Regions from separate parts of the Comamonas sp. AG1104 genome, predicted to be linked through region 3. Evidence: predicted binding sites of a transcription regulator. Region 3 holds the regulator's gene; each other region holds the start of a gene.
The links. The regulator sigma-54, encoded in region 3, starts transcription at its own class of promoters, with help from an activator protein. The targets are predictions, from matches to a motif close to TGGCANGNAANCTGCTTT.

Region 1 (4,753 bases), on a different contig from region 3:
GTGGTCAGCACCTCGAAATAGATCAGGGCCTTGACGCCCACGCGACCGACGCGCTTGAGGTCGCCCGCGCCGGCAATGCCGTGCACGACCACGCAGAACACCAGTATGGGGATGATCATCTTGATGAGCTTGATGAAGCCATCACCCAGGGGTTTGAGTTTCACGGCCCATTCAGGGGCCAGTAGTCCGGCGAGCACACCCAGTATGAGTGCGATCACCACCTGTCCGAACAGTGATCTGACAAAGCGGCGCATAGTCGTCTTTCGCAAGTTGTGGAATCTTGTATGCAAGTTGACTGCAACTTGCATACAAGAATGTAGGCAAGCGAAAGGCGTGCCAGCAGAGGGTATTCCTGCAGATTTCCGTAATTTCCAAGAGGGTCAGCCCTGACTTTCATGCATGAAATCGGGGCGGCTGTCCGTCCTGGTGCGAGATCGGCAGCCTGTATGCACGCGTGTGGTGCGCGGGCGGTGAGCATGCCCAAAGCTTGGGCACCAGGGTCTACAGCAGAGGGCTCAGGGCTCCCAGCAGGTTGTCCCAGATGCGCTTCCACCAGCGAGTGGAACGTACCTGCTCCAGCGTCACGGCATCGGACTCGCGCAGATAGCTTTGCTGGCGCTGACGGATGGCCTCGGTGATGGCTTTGTCGTGCAGCAGCACATTGTTCTCGAAGTTCAGGTCGAAGCTGCGCAGATCCAGATTCGTGGAGCCGATCAGGCTGACCGAGCCGTCCAGACACAGGGTCTTGGCATGCAGCAGGCCCGGTCGGAATTCGTGGATATGAACGCCCGCGCTCAGCAGCCGCCAGTAGTGGCTGCGGCTGACGGCGCCGACGATCCATGAGTCATTGCGGGCGGGCAGGATCAGCGTGACCTGAACCTGGCGCAGCGCGGCGGCGCACAAGGCATCAAGCACCGTGCTGTCGGGTACGAAGTAGGGGGTGGAGATCACGACCTCGCGCTGCGCACAGGCCAGCAGGCTGGCAACCAGCTGGGGTGTAGAGCGTGCTCTTTCCGTCGGCCCTTCGGCAATCGCAACGGCATGGAAGCCGCCGTCAGCGGCAGCGCCGGCTTCGGCCTCTATTGCCGGTGGGGCAAAGCTCGCATCGGACTGCGCCCAGTCGCTGGCAAAGGCTTGTTGCATCTGCGTGACCACGGGGCCCTGCAGGCGCAGCATGATGTCCACCCACGGGGCATAGCGAGCCTTGATGTGAAAGCCTTCGTCGGCGCAGTTCTGGCTGCCGCAATAGTTGATCCTGCCGTCTATGAGCGTGATCTTGCGGTGGTTGCGCAGGTCGATGCGGCTGGTCAGCATGACCTTGAGCAGATTGCTGATGGGCAGGGCAATCGCCAGATGCACGCCGGCCTGCCGCATCTGTTGCCACAGTGGCGAGCGCGTCAGTGCGCGCGATCCCAGTCCGTCGACCATGGCACGGCAGGTCACGCCGCGCTGCGCGGCACGCATCAGGGCATGGGCCACATCGGTGCCGGTGCTGTCGTCCAGCCAGATGTAGTAGAGCACGTTGATCTCGTGGCGCGCGGCATCCATGTCGGCCAGCATCTGCGAACGGGCATGTGCACCATCGCGCATCAACTCGGCCCTGTGGCCGGGCAGCGGCACAAAGCCGTTGATGGACGAGGCATAGCGAAAGGCCGGCAGCCATTGATCGGCCATGGCAGGCAGTGCCTGCGGGCTGCGGTCGGCATCGGTCGCGGCGCCGCTGCGGGGCTGGCAGAACTCGCGCACATTGAGTCTTCTGCGGCCTGGTACGCGGCCCAGGGCTACCTCGCCAAACAGGTAGTACAGCAGGCAGCTCACATAGGGCAGCAGCACGATGACCATGAGCCAGGCCAGTCGCACGTCGGGCCGCATGTCCCGGCGCAGCAGGATGCGCAGGCCGAAGCCGGTGATCAGCAATACATGAAGAGTCAGCAGCAGCCAGGTCATGAATCAGTGCAGCAACGATGGACCTTGTCGAGCATAGCGGGCTCTGCCCCAAGCACAAGCTGCAAGCCCTGATTCATATGCTGCGAGCTTGAACTCATTGATCAGCAAGCGCAGCCTGCTATCAGCAGTGCAGCGACAGAAGACCGGCATGGCACTGGCATGGAACCTGCTTCCTTTTTTGTCAAAGCAAACAAGCAGGGGGGAGTGCATGGAAATGGTGCCATTGACTGCCATCGACAAGGCAGATACCGGTTGGGTCATGGTTGCGTCGGCGCTGGTCTTGCTGATGACCTTGCCGGGCATCGCCCTGTTCTATGCGGGGCTGGTGCGTCGCAAGAATGTGGTCAACACCATGGTGGCCGTGTTCGCGGTGGCCTGTGTGGTGACTCTGACCTGGTTCGGTCTGGGCTACTCGCTCGCATTCACCGCCGATTCTCCCTGGCTCGGCAATCTGGGGCGCGCCTGGTTTGCCTCATTGCACTTTGATGGTCGGCGCAGCGTGATCTCGGTCAGTCATCTGGCGCCGCATCTGCCCGAAGCGGCCTATGCCCTGTTCCAGGCCGCATTCGCCATCATCACGACCTCACTGATCGTGGGGGCCGTGGTCGAGCGCATGCGCTTTGCGGCCCTGCTGGTGTTTGCTGCGCTGTGGAGCGTTCTGGTCTATGCACCGGTGGCGCACTGGGTGTGGGAGAGCGGCGGCTGGCTGAACCAGCTGGGCGCACTGGACTTTGCCGGCGGTGCCGTGGTGCATGTGAACGCGGGTGTGGCGGCGCTGGTCTGTGCCTTCATGATGGGGCGCAGGCGTGGCTATGGCACCGAGCCTTTCGAGCCGCACAGCCTGGGCTGGACGGCCATGGGCACGGCGCTGCTGCTGTTCGGATGGTTCGGCTTCAACGCCGGATCGGCGCTGTCCGCGGACGGGCGTGCAGCGCTGGCCTTTGTGGTCACGCTGGTAGCGGCCTCGGCCGCGGGGCTCGCATGGATGGTGGTGGAGTGGCTGGTGCGCGGCGCTCCGACCCTGCTGGGCCTGCTCTCGGGCATGGTGGGCGGACTGGTCGCCATCACTCCTGCAGCCGGTTTTGTGCAGGTGGGCAGTGCAGTGTGGATAGGTCTGATTGCGGGCACTGTCTGCTTCTGGGGCGCAACCTGGCTCAAGCGCAGGCTGGGGGCCGACGACTCGCTCGATGTCTTTGGCGTGCACGGTGTGGGCGGCATTGCAGGCTCCATCCTCACGGCAGTGTTTGCCGACCCGCTGATCGCGGGCACAGGCGCCACGGTGCTGAATCAGCTGATTGCGGTGGCAGCGGTGGTTGCCTACAGCGGCGCAGCCACGGCCGGGGTGCTGGTGCTGATCCGTCTGCTGATGCCGTTGCGGGTGGATGCCGTGCAGGAAATGGAAGGCCTGGATATCAGCCTGCATCTGGAGCGTCAGCACTAGTGATCCATCAAAGACAGGAGCGGTGTATGGAGGACAGCGAGCGAGTGGCGGTGGCCGCACATCTGCATGTGGTGTTGCGCCGCAAGACCGGCCGGGTGACCGATACCGAATGGATGGCCTGCAACCAGGCCTATGCACAGGCCATGGTGGCTTTTGCGCTGGAGCATGCGCGGGAGCAACAGGACGAGGAGCTGGCGCGTCTGGCCCGGCGTCTGCAGGACAGCTGGAGCGGCGACAAGCCCCGGCATGCAGCGCCTGCCGAGACCACGCAGAGCGATAGCTCCGTCACCACCAAGGCCGCCGAGATACTGCGCACCTCGGCACGTTATATCGGCGGGCTGCGCTGAGGCACAAGCCGGATCTGAGGACGGTACGGCTTGGCGCCACGGGTCTCAATGCCTGTGATCCGCTGCAGCACGCTGAAGCAGGCTGTGCCGGCAACAAGCCTGGCCTATTGCTTTTTCAACTCGGCAATATAGGCATCGCGGGCCTTCACGCCATCGGCCGTGAAGTCGGTGAACACGCCGTCAATGCCCAGACGGTAGTAAGCCAGATATTCCTGCAGCGGGTCGCCCTTGAAGATGCCCGCGAGCCGGCTGGCCTCGCTGCGGAAGGTAAAGCTGTGCACCACCAGGCCGGCCTTGTGCGCATTGGCGATCAGGCCGGTGTCCTTGAGCGTGTTGACGTCCTTGAGGCCTGCGCCGTCCTTGTAGGGAACGACGGAATGGGCCAGCACCTGGGGTTTCCAGGGGCCGATGCCGTCGGCATAGGTCTTGATCTCGGCCAGGCCTGCCGGTGTCTGCATGACCGCGAAGGTGCGCGCATCGCCGGCCAGAGTCCAGCTATAGGGGCGGCCGCTGATGAAGGTCCATTCGTCGGCGGTGATATAGCCTACGGAGCCATCCTTGAAGTTGTAGTCGTTGCCATCGATCAGCTGCACCCCCTTGGCCCGCATGCCCGCCTTGCGCAGATACTTCAGACTGTCGGGGTCGAAGCTCTGGATATAGATGGGCGCTTCCTTGCGGTTGAGACTGTTCCTGTCCAGCAGCGCCATCACGGCGTCTTCGAAGGGGTGGTCACCCGTTCCGCAGCTGTTGGCAATGGCCTGCTGGTTGTTCCAGTAAGGATTCTTGGTCTCGGCGTAGACGGCAATCGTGCGGCCTGCCGCCTTGCCCTTGGCGAGTGCGATATCGATCACATCCTGTGCGCTGATCAGTGGCAGCTTGCCATTCCATTCGCTGGGGCGATCGGCGCGGTTGTCCAGCGTGGTGCCGCCAAACAGTGTGCGCAGCTCGTGCAGGGTGAAGTCGGAGATGGACCAGTCGCCGGTGTGGTCCTCGCCATCGACCACCAGAGCCTGCAGCA
Region 2 (4,753 bases), on a different contig from region 3:
ATCATCTGGCCGTGTTCGGCGTAGTAGTCGCAGTGGGCCCAGTCGAAATGGTGGAACTCCAGCGGCAGGTCGAAGCGCCTGGCTGCGGCTTCCAGTGCGCGCAGGCCTTCGGGCATGACTTCCTTGCCGATGCCGTCGCCGGCGATGACTGCAATCTTTTTGGGAGTGGACATGGTGCTCTCTCGTGAATGTGTTGGGTGGCGAGGCAGCGGCTCAGCCTGTGCCTGGTGGTATTTTTGCACCTTGCATAAATGAATACAATTGACTGATCGTGGCCTGATTGTTTACAGATCGTGCAGAAAATGCCTTCGCCCGAAGACCTGCGTGTCTTCACCACCGTGGTGCGCAAAGCCAGCTTTGCCGAAGCTGCGGCCGCGCACAATGCTTCGCCGGCCTTTGTCAGCAAGCGCATCCGCCTGCTGGAGCAGGAGCTGGGCGTGAAGCTGCTGCATCGCACCACACGGCGGGTCGCTGTCACCGAGCAGGGCGAGCGCGTCTACCACTGGGCGCAGCGCATTCTGGACGAGGTCGAGCATCTGCTGCAGGAAGTCGATGTGACGCGTCGCCAGCCGCGCGGCCTGCTGCGGGTGTCCACCAGCTTCGGCTTTGGCCGCAATGTGGTGGCGCCCGCGCTGTCGCAGCTGATTGCGCAATACCCGGCGCTGCAGCTGCGCCTGGAGGTGTTTGACCGCATCGTCGATGTCGCGGCCGAGGGCTTCGATCTCGATGTGCGCGTGGGCGACGAGATCGCGCCGCACCTGATTGCGCGACATCTGGCCGACAACCACCGCGTGCTGTGCGCGGCCCCGGCCTATGTGCAGCGGCGTGGCAGTCCGCGCACGCTCGACGAGCTGGCTGGGCATGACTGCCTGGTCATCAAGGAGCGCGACCATCCCTTCGGTGTCTGGAAACTGCGCTCGGGCAATCAGGAGCGCAGCGTGAAAGTGACCGGGCCGCTGTCCACCAATCATGGCGAGATGGCCGTGCAATGGGCGCGCGATGGCCATGGCATCGTGCTGCGCTCGCTGTGGGATGTGGCGGCCGATCTGCAGGCCGGCAGTCTGCTGCAGTTGCTGCCTGAGTGGCAGCAGCAGGCGAATATCTGGGCCGTCTATCCGACGCGGCTGGAGCGCTCGGCCAAGGTGCGGGTCTGCGTCGAGTTCCTGCAGGAGTTCTTCAGCAAACAGGCTCCCACGGGATTTCGAAATGCTATCAAAAAAGAAGCTGCTATCGAATGATGTACATGAATTTCAGAGTCTTTTGAATCTGAAAGATATGCACAGCAAGCGCAAGCAGCTTCTGTTTTTGAGCCTGATGCCGCATGGCGGCTCAGGCCGGTGGCCAATTACTTTGTCAGCGCGGCCTTCACGGCAGCGGACACCAGGCCCATATCGGCCTTGCCGGCCAGCTGGGTCTTGACGGCGCCCATCACCTTGCCCATGTCGCCGGGGCCGGAGGCGCCCAGCTCGGCCACGATGGCCTGCACGGCAGCGGTGATCTCGGCTTCGCCCATGCGTTCGGGCAGATAGACCTTGAGCACTTCCATTTCGGCCTTTTCCACATCGGCCAGATCGCTGCGATTGGCGGCTTCGAAGGCGGCGATGGAGTCCTTGCGCTGCTTGATCAGCTTGTCGACGATGGCGATGACGGCTGCGTCGTCGAGCTCGATGCGCTCGTCCACTTCCTTTTGCTTCATCGCGGCCTGCAGCAGGCGGATGGTGCCCAGGCGTGCGCTGTCCTTGGCACGCATGGCGGTCTTCATGTCTTCGGTAATCTGGGCTTTCAGGCTCATGGCTTTCTCCTTGGGGTGGGCGAATGGTGGTGCGCCGTGTGAACGGCGTTGACTATCCATGCGCTGGGAGGTCACTGCGCGGCCGGGCAGGCTTGGCAGTGGCCAGAAAACAAAAAACCCGCGCCTGGCGTCCCGAGCGCGGGTTTGCGGCTGTTTTAAGGCCGACTGGTCCTAATCAACGATTAGTACAGCTTCTTAGGCAGTTGCATGCTGCGAACGCGCTTGTAGTGACGCTTCACGGCAGCAGCCTTCTTGCGCTTGCGCTCGGCTGTGGGCTTTTCGTAGAACTCGCGAGCACGCAGATCGGTCAGCAGACCCAGCTTTTCGATGGTGCGCTTGAAGCGGCGCAGGGCAACTTCATAGGGCTCGTTTTCTTTGACGCGGATGGTAGTCATTTAATTTCCAGATATATCTGTGCTGACAGAGGGTTCTCGGGAAGATCGGGCCTGAGAGCCGTGTACAGCGGTTTCCCCGCCACTTTTTAACTAGTATGGCCGACGGGGTAATGCCAGCAAAGTCGAGCATTATAGACCAAGACTTGGGCTGCGTCTCGAATGGGGCGTGAGGCAATGCGGCGTAAGCCGCGCGTGCATGGTTTTGCGGCTGCAGGCAGGGCGTTGTCGCAGGCCTGATCCAAGCACCGCCATTGCGCCTTTTGGCCTATCGGCGCGTTCAAGTCGCGTGTATTGCAGAGCAAGGCCGGATGCGCAATGCATGAGCACGGTGCTTGCCAGGCGCCAGGACGGCCAAGCTCGGTGCAGGGGTTTCTTGGGAGTATTGTGTGCACGAAAATTGCATACAGTTTGGAGGCTTTATTTCGTGACCGAGGTCAAGGAGTAAGCGGGTTTCGTGCCTGTGCGCGCCGTGTTTTTCTGTGTTCAAGGAGCTTCCATCTTGTCCAGCGCTTCTCATCGCTCATTTATTTCGCGTCGTCAATGGATGGCTTCGGCCGTCGCCGTGCCGGGCTTGCTGGTATTGACGGCATGTGCCGGCAGAGCCGGAGTTTCCGGGCCTGCCGCGTCCGGCGGTTCCCTGGTGGTGGGCGGTCTGTTTGCGGGCTCGCGCAGCGACAAGGGTTTCATGGAGGCCGGCTGGCGCGGTCTGGAAAAAGCGCGCCAGGAGCTGGGTGTGCAGACCCGTTTTCTCGACGGCATGGCGCCCAGGAAGGAGCTGCTGGTACCGGCTCTCGCGCAGCTCGCGGAGCAGGGGGCGCAACTGGTGATTGCCCATGGCGGGCAGAACAATCAGGCCGCAGCCGAAGTCGCGGCGCGCTTTCCCAGGACCCAGTTTGTCGTGACCCAGGGCGCGGTGCAGGGGAGCAATCTCTGCAGCTATGACGTGCTGCAGGAGGAGTCGGCCTATCTGGCCGGCGTGCTGGCGGCCCTGACCACCAAAACCGGTGTGGTCGGCCATATGTCGGGCATTCGCGTGCCCCCGGGGCTCAAGGGGCGCGCAGCCTATGCGGCCGGCGTGCGCGATACCGACCCCAGGGTCAAGCTGTTGACGAATTTCTCGGGCGATCAGGACGACAACGCCTTGTCGCACCGCATCGCCAGGGCCCAGATGGCTGCCGGTGCCGATGTGATCTTCACCATGCTCAACTCCGGCCGCGATGGCGTGACCCAGGCCTGTCGCGAGGCGGGCACGCGCCAGATCGGCAATGTGATCGACTGGACCACGGTGGACCCGCAGGTGTTCGTTGCTTCCGCCTGGGCCGATGTGGGCATTGGCGCGTTTTTGGCCGTCAAGGACATGCAGCAGCGCGGCGCGCCCGGCCCGGGCATTCGCAAGATCGGCCTGAGCGATCCGGCCGCCGTACGTCTGACCATGGGCCAGGGCGTGGCCGCCGCTGTGCGCGAGCGCGTGGCCAAGGCGTCGGCTGCCATCGCCTCGGGGCAGCTCAAGGTCCCCGAACACTATGAAGGCAAGGAGTTTTCCGCCTGACCGGATGATGAGTCTGGGGGCAGCCGCAAAAAAGGATGGTTGAACCATCCTTTTTTCATGGCGGCTGCCGATTCGGTCCCAGTCGTTCAAGCCATGACGGGTTGCTTTTCCGCCATGGCCTGGGCGCAGGCTGCGGCACTGGCCCAGGCCCACTGGAAGTTGTAGCCCCCCAGCCAGCCGGTGATGTCCACCACCTCGCCGATAAAGTACAGGCCCGGCCGGCTCTTGCACTCCATGGTTTGCTGGGACAGCACCTTGGTGTCCACGCCGCCCAAGGTGACCTCGGCTTTTTTGTAGCCTTCGGTGCCCGTGGGGGTGATCTCCCAGCGCGACAGCTGTTCGGCCAGTCTGGCCAGGGCCTTGTCGCCGGCCTCGTTGATGGGGCGCTGCAGCTCGGGCATGCGGCTGACCCAGGCATCGGCCAGGCGCGCGGGCAGGTGGGCGGCCAGCTCGTTGGCCACCAGCTTGCGCGAGTGGAGCTTGGCCTGGGCCAGCACCTCGGCCAGATCCACGCCAGGCAGCAGATTGATCTGAAGCGGGGTGCCGGGCTTCCAGTAGCTGGAGATCTGCAACACGGCGGGACCCGAGAGGCCGCGGTGGGTAAACAGCAAATCCTCGTGGAAGCTCATGCGCTCCTTTTTGCTGCCGGTGCTGATTTCCACGGGCAGGGCCAGACCGGCCAGGCCCGCGTAGGGCTGCCAGCCTTCGCCGTCGAAGGTCATGGGCACCAGGCCGGGCGTGCGCTCGATCAGCGGCAGATCGAACTGCTGGGCCAGCCGGTAGCCGAAGTCGGTGGCGCCAATCTTGGGAATGCTCAGACCGCCGGTGGCAATGACCAGATTGGCGGCCTGCACCAGGCCGCGATCGGTTTCAATTTGATAGCTGCAATCGCTTTCTGTGTCTGAGTTTGACGGCGAAAGCACGACTTTCTTGACCTGGCAAGGCTGCCAGCGCTGCACGCCGCCCGCTGTGCACTCGGCCAGCAGCATGGCGATGATGTCCTCGGCCGAATGGTCG
Region 3 (4,753 bases):
TCAGATGCAAAATGGCCGCCAGCCATTCTCCTGCCTACGGATACTGCTATGAATATCAGCTTCAACCCGCTGGTGCGCGTGCGCACCGTCACCGCCTTTGTCAACCTGAGCGCCGATGAGGCACAGTGGCAGGCCGGCCTGACCCAGGCCAAGCAGCAATGCGATGCCGTGGCCGATGCCATCGAAGCGCGGGGCTACCAAGTACAGTCCATCCGCATCGTGAGCAACCCGTTCGGCGAATACCTGGACGTCAGCGGCATAGACAGCGCCCTCGCCGGCCTGCAGCACATTGCCGAAACGCTCAAGGCCATCAACACCGGCAAACGCCGCATCCGCTTTGCCGTGGGCGAAGCGCGCAATGCGCAGGAGGTGGCGCTGCTGCCGCAGCTGATTGCAGCCTATGGCGACCTGTGCAACGCCTGCGTGAACATCGATCTGGATGAACATGGCTTTGTGCAGACCGGCTTGCTGGCCCACAGCGTGCAGGCGATTCAGCAAATCGCGCGCATCACGCCTCGCGGCGAAGGCAATTTCAACTTCACGGTCAACTTCAACTGCGCACCCGGCATTCCCTATTTCCCGGCCAGCTACCACCGCGGACAGCACCACGGCGCCCTGGTGCTGGGCCTGGAAACGCCAGACCTCATGGTGGCTGAACTGCAGGCGCTGCAGCAGCAGCGCCTGCAACTCGATCACGCGGCGTGGTTCAAGCTCGCATTCGATCGCCTGAGCCAGACCCTGAACGAGCATGCCACTGCCATCCAGCGCTGTGCCGACGGCGTGAAACTGGCCGAGGGCTGGCATATCGCGGGCATGGACACCTCGGCTGCGCCGTCCAAGTCCTGCGCCTCCATGGTCGATGTCTACCAACTGCTGGGTGTGCCCCATTTCGGCGCCAGCGGCACGGTGGAAGCGTCGGCCCTGCTGACCCGCGTCTTCAAATCGGTAAGCGGCGTGACGCAGATCGGCTTCAGCGGCCTGATGCTGGCCGTGACCGAGGACCAAGGCCTGGCCCAGGCCAGTCTGAATGACGAATTCGATATCCGCGCCCTGCTGACCTACAGCAGCGTCTGCGGCATCGGCCTCGATACCGTGCCTGTGCCGGGCGACAGCAGCGCCGAGCAGATCGCCGCCGTCATGCGCGATACGGGCACCATGGCTTTTCGCCTCAACAAGCCGCTGACGGTGCGCCTGTTCCCCGTGCCGGGGCTCAAAGCAGGCGACACAACGGCCTTCGAGAGCGCGGATCTGTGCAACTGCGCCGTGCTGGCTCTGCCTTGAATATCTAACAAGCGGGCTGCTGCGCTTGGCCGTCAAGCGCCGGCAGCTATAGCTTTTGATATTCCCCTACCCCGGTTCTGTTTGACCTGCCCCCATGGTGGCCGCCGGGGTGCCCCCGGTAAAATTGGCCCTTATGGCAAAAATTATCGTTCTGGCACTGGTGCTGCTTTTCTTTGGCTGCGGGCTGTACATGCATCTGCGCGGCAAGGTGCGCCACAAGGTGGTCAAGCAATTGTTTGACCACTCCACGTTCACAGCGCCGTTCAACGTCTTCATGCTGATGTTCAGCAAGGTGCCGCGCACGCCCTATCTGCCCACCAGCACCTTTCCCGAACTGGCGCCGCTGCAGGCCAATTGGCGCGAGATCCGCGAGGAAGCCGTCAATCTGCAAAAGAACATGCAGATCAAGGCTGCCGCCAACAACGATGACGCAGGCTTCAACTCCTTCTTCAAGACCGGCTGGAAGCGCTTCTACCTCAAGTGGTACGGCGATGCCCACCCTTCGGCCATGGAGCTGTGCCCCAAGACCACGGCCCTGGTGAAGTCGATTCCCAGCGTCAAGGCCGCCATGTTTGCCGAGCTGCCGCCCGGCGCCAAGCTCAATCTGCACCGCGACCCCTATGCGGGCTCGCTGCGCTATCACCTGGCCGTGCTGGCCCCCAACGACGACCGCTGCATGATCGAGGTCGACGGCAAGCCCTATAGCTGGCGCGAAGGCGAAGGCGTGATCTTCGACGAGACCTATATGCACTGGGCCGAGAACCGCTCGGAAGGCAACCGCATCGTGCTGTTCTGCGACGTGGAACGCCCCATGACCAATGGCTTTGCCCAGTGGCTCAATCACTGGCTGGGCAAGAACGTGGTGGCCGCCGCCAGCTCGCCCAACAACGAGGGCGATCCGCGCGGCATGATCAGCAAGCTGTTCAAGATCTCGTTCTATGCCGGCAAGTACCGCCGTGCCTTCCGCGACTGGAATCCGACCTTCTACAAGATCCTCAAGTTCGGACTGATGATTGGCGTGCTGGTCTGGTTTATCTGGTGGTTGGTACCGAATTAACCCCCTGAGGCGCTTTGCGCCTTCCCCCTTTCTCTTCGGAAGGGGGACGACATCTTCGCTGCAGGGCGGCCTTTGCTTGCTGTCCCTCACTTGGATCTTGCTTCATCAAGACATATGGCTCTAAACAAAAAGCCGCTGTGCGATGCATCAGCGGCTTTCTTGTTTCTAAGGCGCCCTACAGCGCCTTGCGCAGCGTGGTCGTCGGTATCTTGAGCTGCTCGCGGTACTTGGCCACCGTGCGGCGCGCGCACTCGATGCCCTGCTCCTTGAGCATGTCTGCCAGCTTGGCGTCCGACAGCGGCTTCTTGGCATCTTCGGCATCGACAAACTGCTTGATCAGCGCACGCACGGCCGTGCTGGAGGCACTGCCGCCGGTTTCCGTGCCCAGGCCCGAGCCGAAGAAATACTTGAGCTCGAACGTGCCCTGGGGCGTGGCCATGTACTTGGCGGTGGTCACGCGGCTGATGGTGGACTCGTGCAGGCCCAGCGTATCGGCGATATCGCGCAGCACCAGCGGGCGCATGGCCAGCTCGCCATGCACAAAGAAGTTCTTCTGCCGCTCCACGATGGCTTCGGAAACACGCAAGATGGTGTCGAAGCGCTGCTGGATGTTCTTGATGAACCAGCGCGCCTCCTGCAACTGCTGCTGCAGCGCTGCATGACCGTCGCTGTTCTTGTGGCGACGCAGCACGCTGGCATAGATGTCGTGCACGCGCAGACGTGGCATGACCTCGGGGTTGAGCTGCACGGAAAAGTCCGCCCGGCCGGCGCCGGCCCGCACCGGGCGCACGATGACATCGGGCACCACGATATGGCGCTCCACGTCGACAAAGCGGCGCCCCGGACGCGGCTCCAGCCTGGCGATCAGGGCCATGGCTTCGCGCAGTTGCTCTTCGCGCGCGCCGCACAGGCTGGTGAGCTTGCGCAGATCGCGCCGCGCCAGCAGGTCCATGGGCTGCGCACAGATGGATTGCGCCAGCAGCAGCCGGTTCATATGCGCCTCGGTCGTGCCCTCGTCCTCGGCAGTGCGGATCAGGTCGCGCAGCTGCAGCTGCAGGCACTCGGCCAGATCACGCGCGCCCACGCCCACGGGCTCCAGACTTTGCAGCAGCTTCAGAGCAATGACAAAGTGCTGCTCCAGCTCCTCGCGCTCTTCCAGGTCGTCGCCGGCAAGGCTTTGCGCCAGCTCCTGCAGGGAATCCTCGAGATAGCCATCGTCGCTGAGCGACTCGATGAGAAAGCGCAGTGCCGCCATGTCCGCCGCGCCCAGATGCAGGCTCAGCGCCTGACGATGGAGAAAGTCGGTCAGGCTCTGGTGCTCGCGCGCCAGATCGATGGCATCGGTTTCGTCATCGCCATCGCGGTTGCGCGTGGAGCTGCTGGCCGAGGGCGTCTCCCACTCGCTGCTGGATTCGCCGCCCCACTCCCCGTCCTGGCCGTCCATGCCGTCGGCCTCCCAGTTCAGCGTTTCAGGGGTTTCGGGGGTTGATGCTTCCGCTACCGTTTCAGTAGCTGATTGCGCTTGCAATGATTCATTTTCAGAACGAATACCATCTGAAGTGCTGTATTCACTGGCGCTAGCAGCTACATCTACAGGAGCATCTCCCGCAGTTTCAGCCTCATCGCCCGCACGCTCCAGAAAAGGGTTGTCGACCAGCATCTGCTCGACTTCCTGCGCCAGCTCCAGAGTGGAGAGCTGCAGCAGCTGAATGGATTGCTGCAGCTGCGGCGTAAGCGACAAATGCTGCGAAACGCGTAGCGAGAGACCTGGCTTCATCGAGGCGCGGCCCCCAGACAATCATTGCAAACGCGCGCAGTGCTATGGGTTTGCCGCCGGGCTGCCCCAAGGCAAACCTCGGCGCTGCCGGTCAGGGTCCCTTCCGGGGGCAGCGACCACACAAAGTGAGGGAGCGTGGGAGTCATCACATCCTGAAATGTTCGCCCAGATAGACGCGGCGCACATCGGCGTTCTCCACGATCTCCTCGGGCGTGCCTTCGGCCAGCACATGGCCGTCGCTGATGATGAAGGCGTGGTCGCAGATGCCCAGCGTCTCGCGCACGTTGTGGTCGGTAATCAGCACGCCGATGCCGCGTTCCTTGAGGAAGCCGATGATGCGCTGGATCTCGATCACCGCAATCGGATCGATACCGGCAAACGGCTCGTCAAGCAGGATGAAGCGCGGCTGCGTGGCCAGGGCACGCGCGATTTCCACGCGCCGGCGTTCACCGCCGGACAGCGCCAGCGCCGGCGACTGGCGCAGATGCTCGACGCGCAGCTCCTGCAACAGGCCGGTGAGGCGCTTTTCGATCTCGCCCTGCGTCAGTGTCTTGCCCTGCTCGTCTTTTTGCAGCTCCAGCACGGCACGCACATTGTCTTCCACGCTGAGCTTGCGAAAGATAGAGGCTTCCTGGGGC

Region 1: a site for sigma-54 is predicted at 2,103-2,120, ahead of DFO48_RS12760 (ammonium transporter). Genes of this name have one in related genera too.
Region 2: a site for sigma-54 is predicted at 2,574-2,591, ahead of DFO48_RS22350 (BMP family protein). Genes of this name have one in related genera too.

The regions. Positions count from the first base shown of each region.
Region 1 is NZ_QQAS01000004.1:193,597-198,349, reverse strand. It holds gene DFO48_RS12770 (C4-dicarboxylate transporter DctA) at 1-254, opposite strand, end outside; gene cls (cardiolipin synthase) at 502-1,947, opposite strand; gene DFO48_RS12760 (ammonium transporter) at 2,156-3,388, shown strand; gene DFO48_RS12755 (hypothetical protein) at 3,415-3,735, shown strand; gene DFO48_RS12750 (glycerophosphodiester phosphodiesterase family protein) at 3,840-4,753, opposite strand, start outside.
Region 2 is NZ_QQAS01000010.1:115,751-120,503, forward strand. It holds gene DFO48_RS22330 (tartrate dehydrogenase) at 1-173, opposite strand, end outside; gene DFO48_RS22335 (LysR substrate-binding domain-containing protein) at 303-1,238, shown strand; gene DFO48_RS22340 (GatB/YqeY domain-containing protein) at 1,346-1,792, opposite strand; gene rpsU (30S ribosomal protein S21) at 1,975-2,187, opposite strand; gene DFO48_RS22350 (BMP family protein) at 2,687-3,736, shown strand; gene DFO48_RS22355 (NAD(P)/FAD-dependent oxidoreductase) at 3,823-4,753, opposite strand, start outside.
Region 3 is NZ_QQAS01000003.1:708,364-713,116, forward strand. It holds gene DFO48_RS11785 (DUF711 family protein) at 49-1,281, shown strand; gene DFO48_RS11790 (aspartyl/asparaginyl beta-hydroxylase domain-containing protein) at 1,415-2,338, shown strand; gene DFO48_RS11795 (RNA polymerase factor sigma-54) at 2,514-4,115, opposite strand; gene lptB (LPS export ABC transporter ATP-binding protein) at 4,261-4,753, opposite strand, start outside.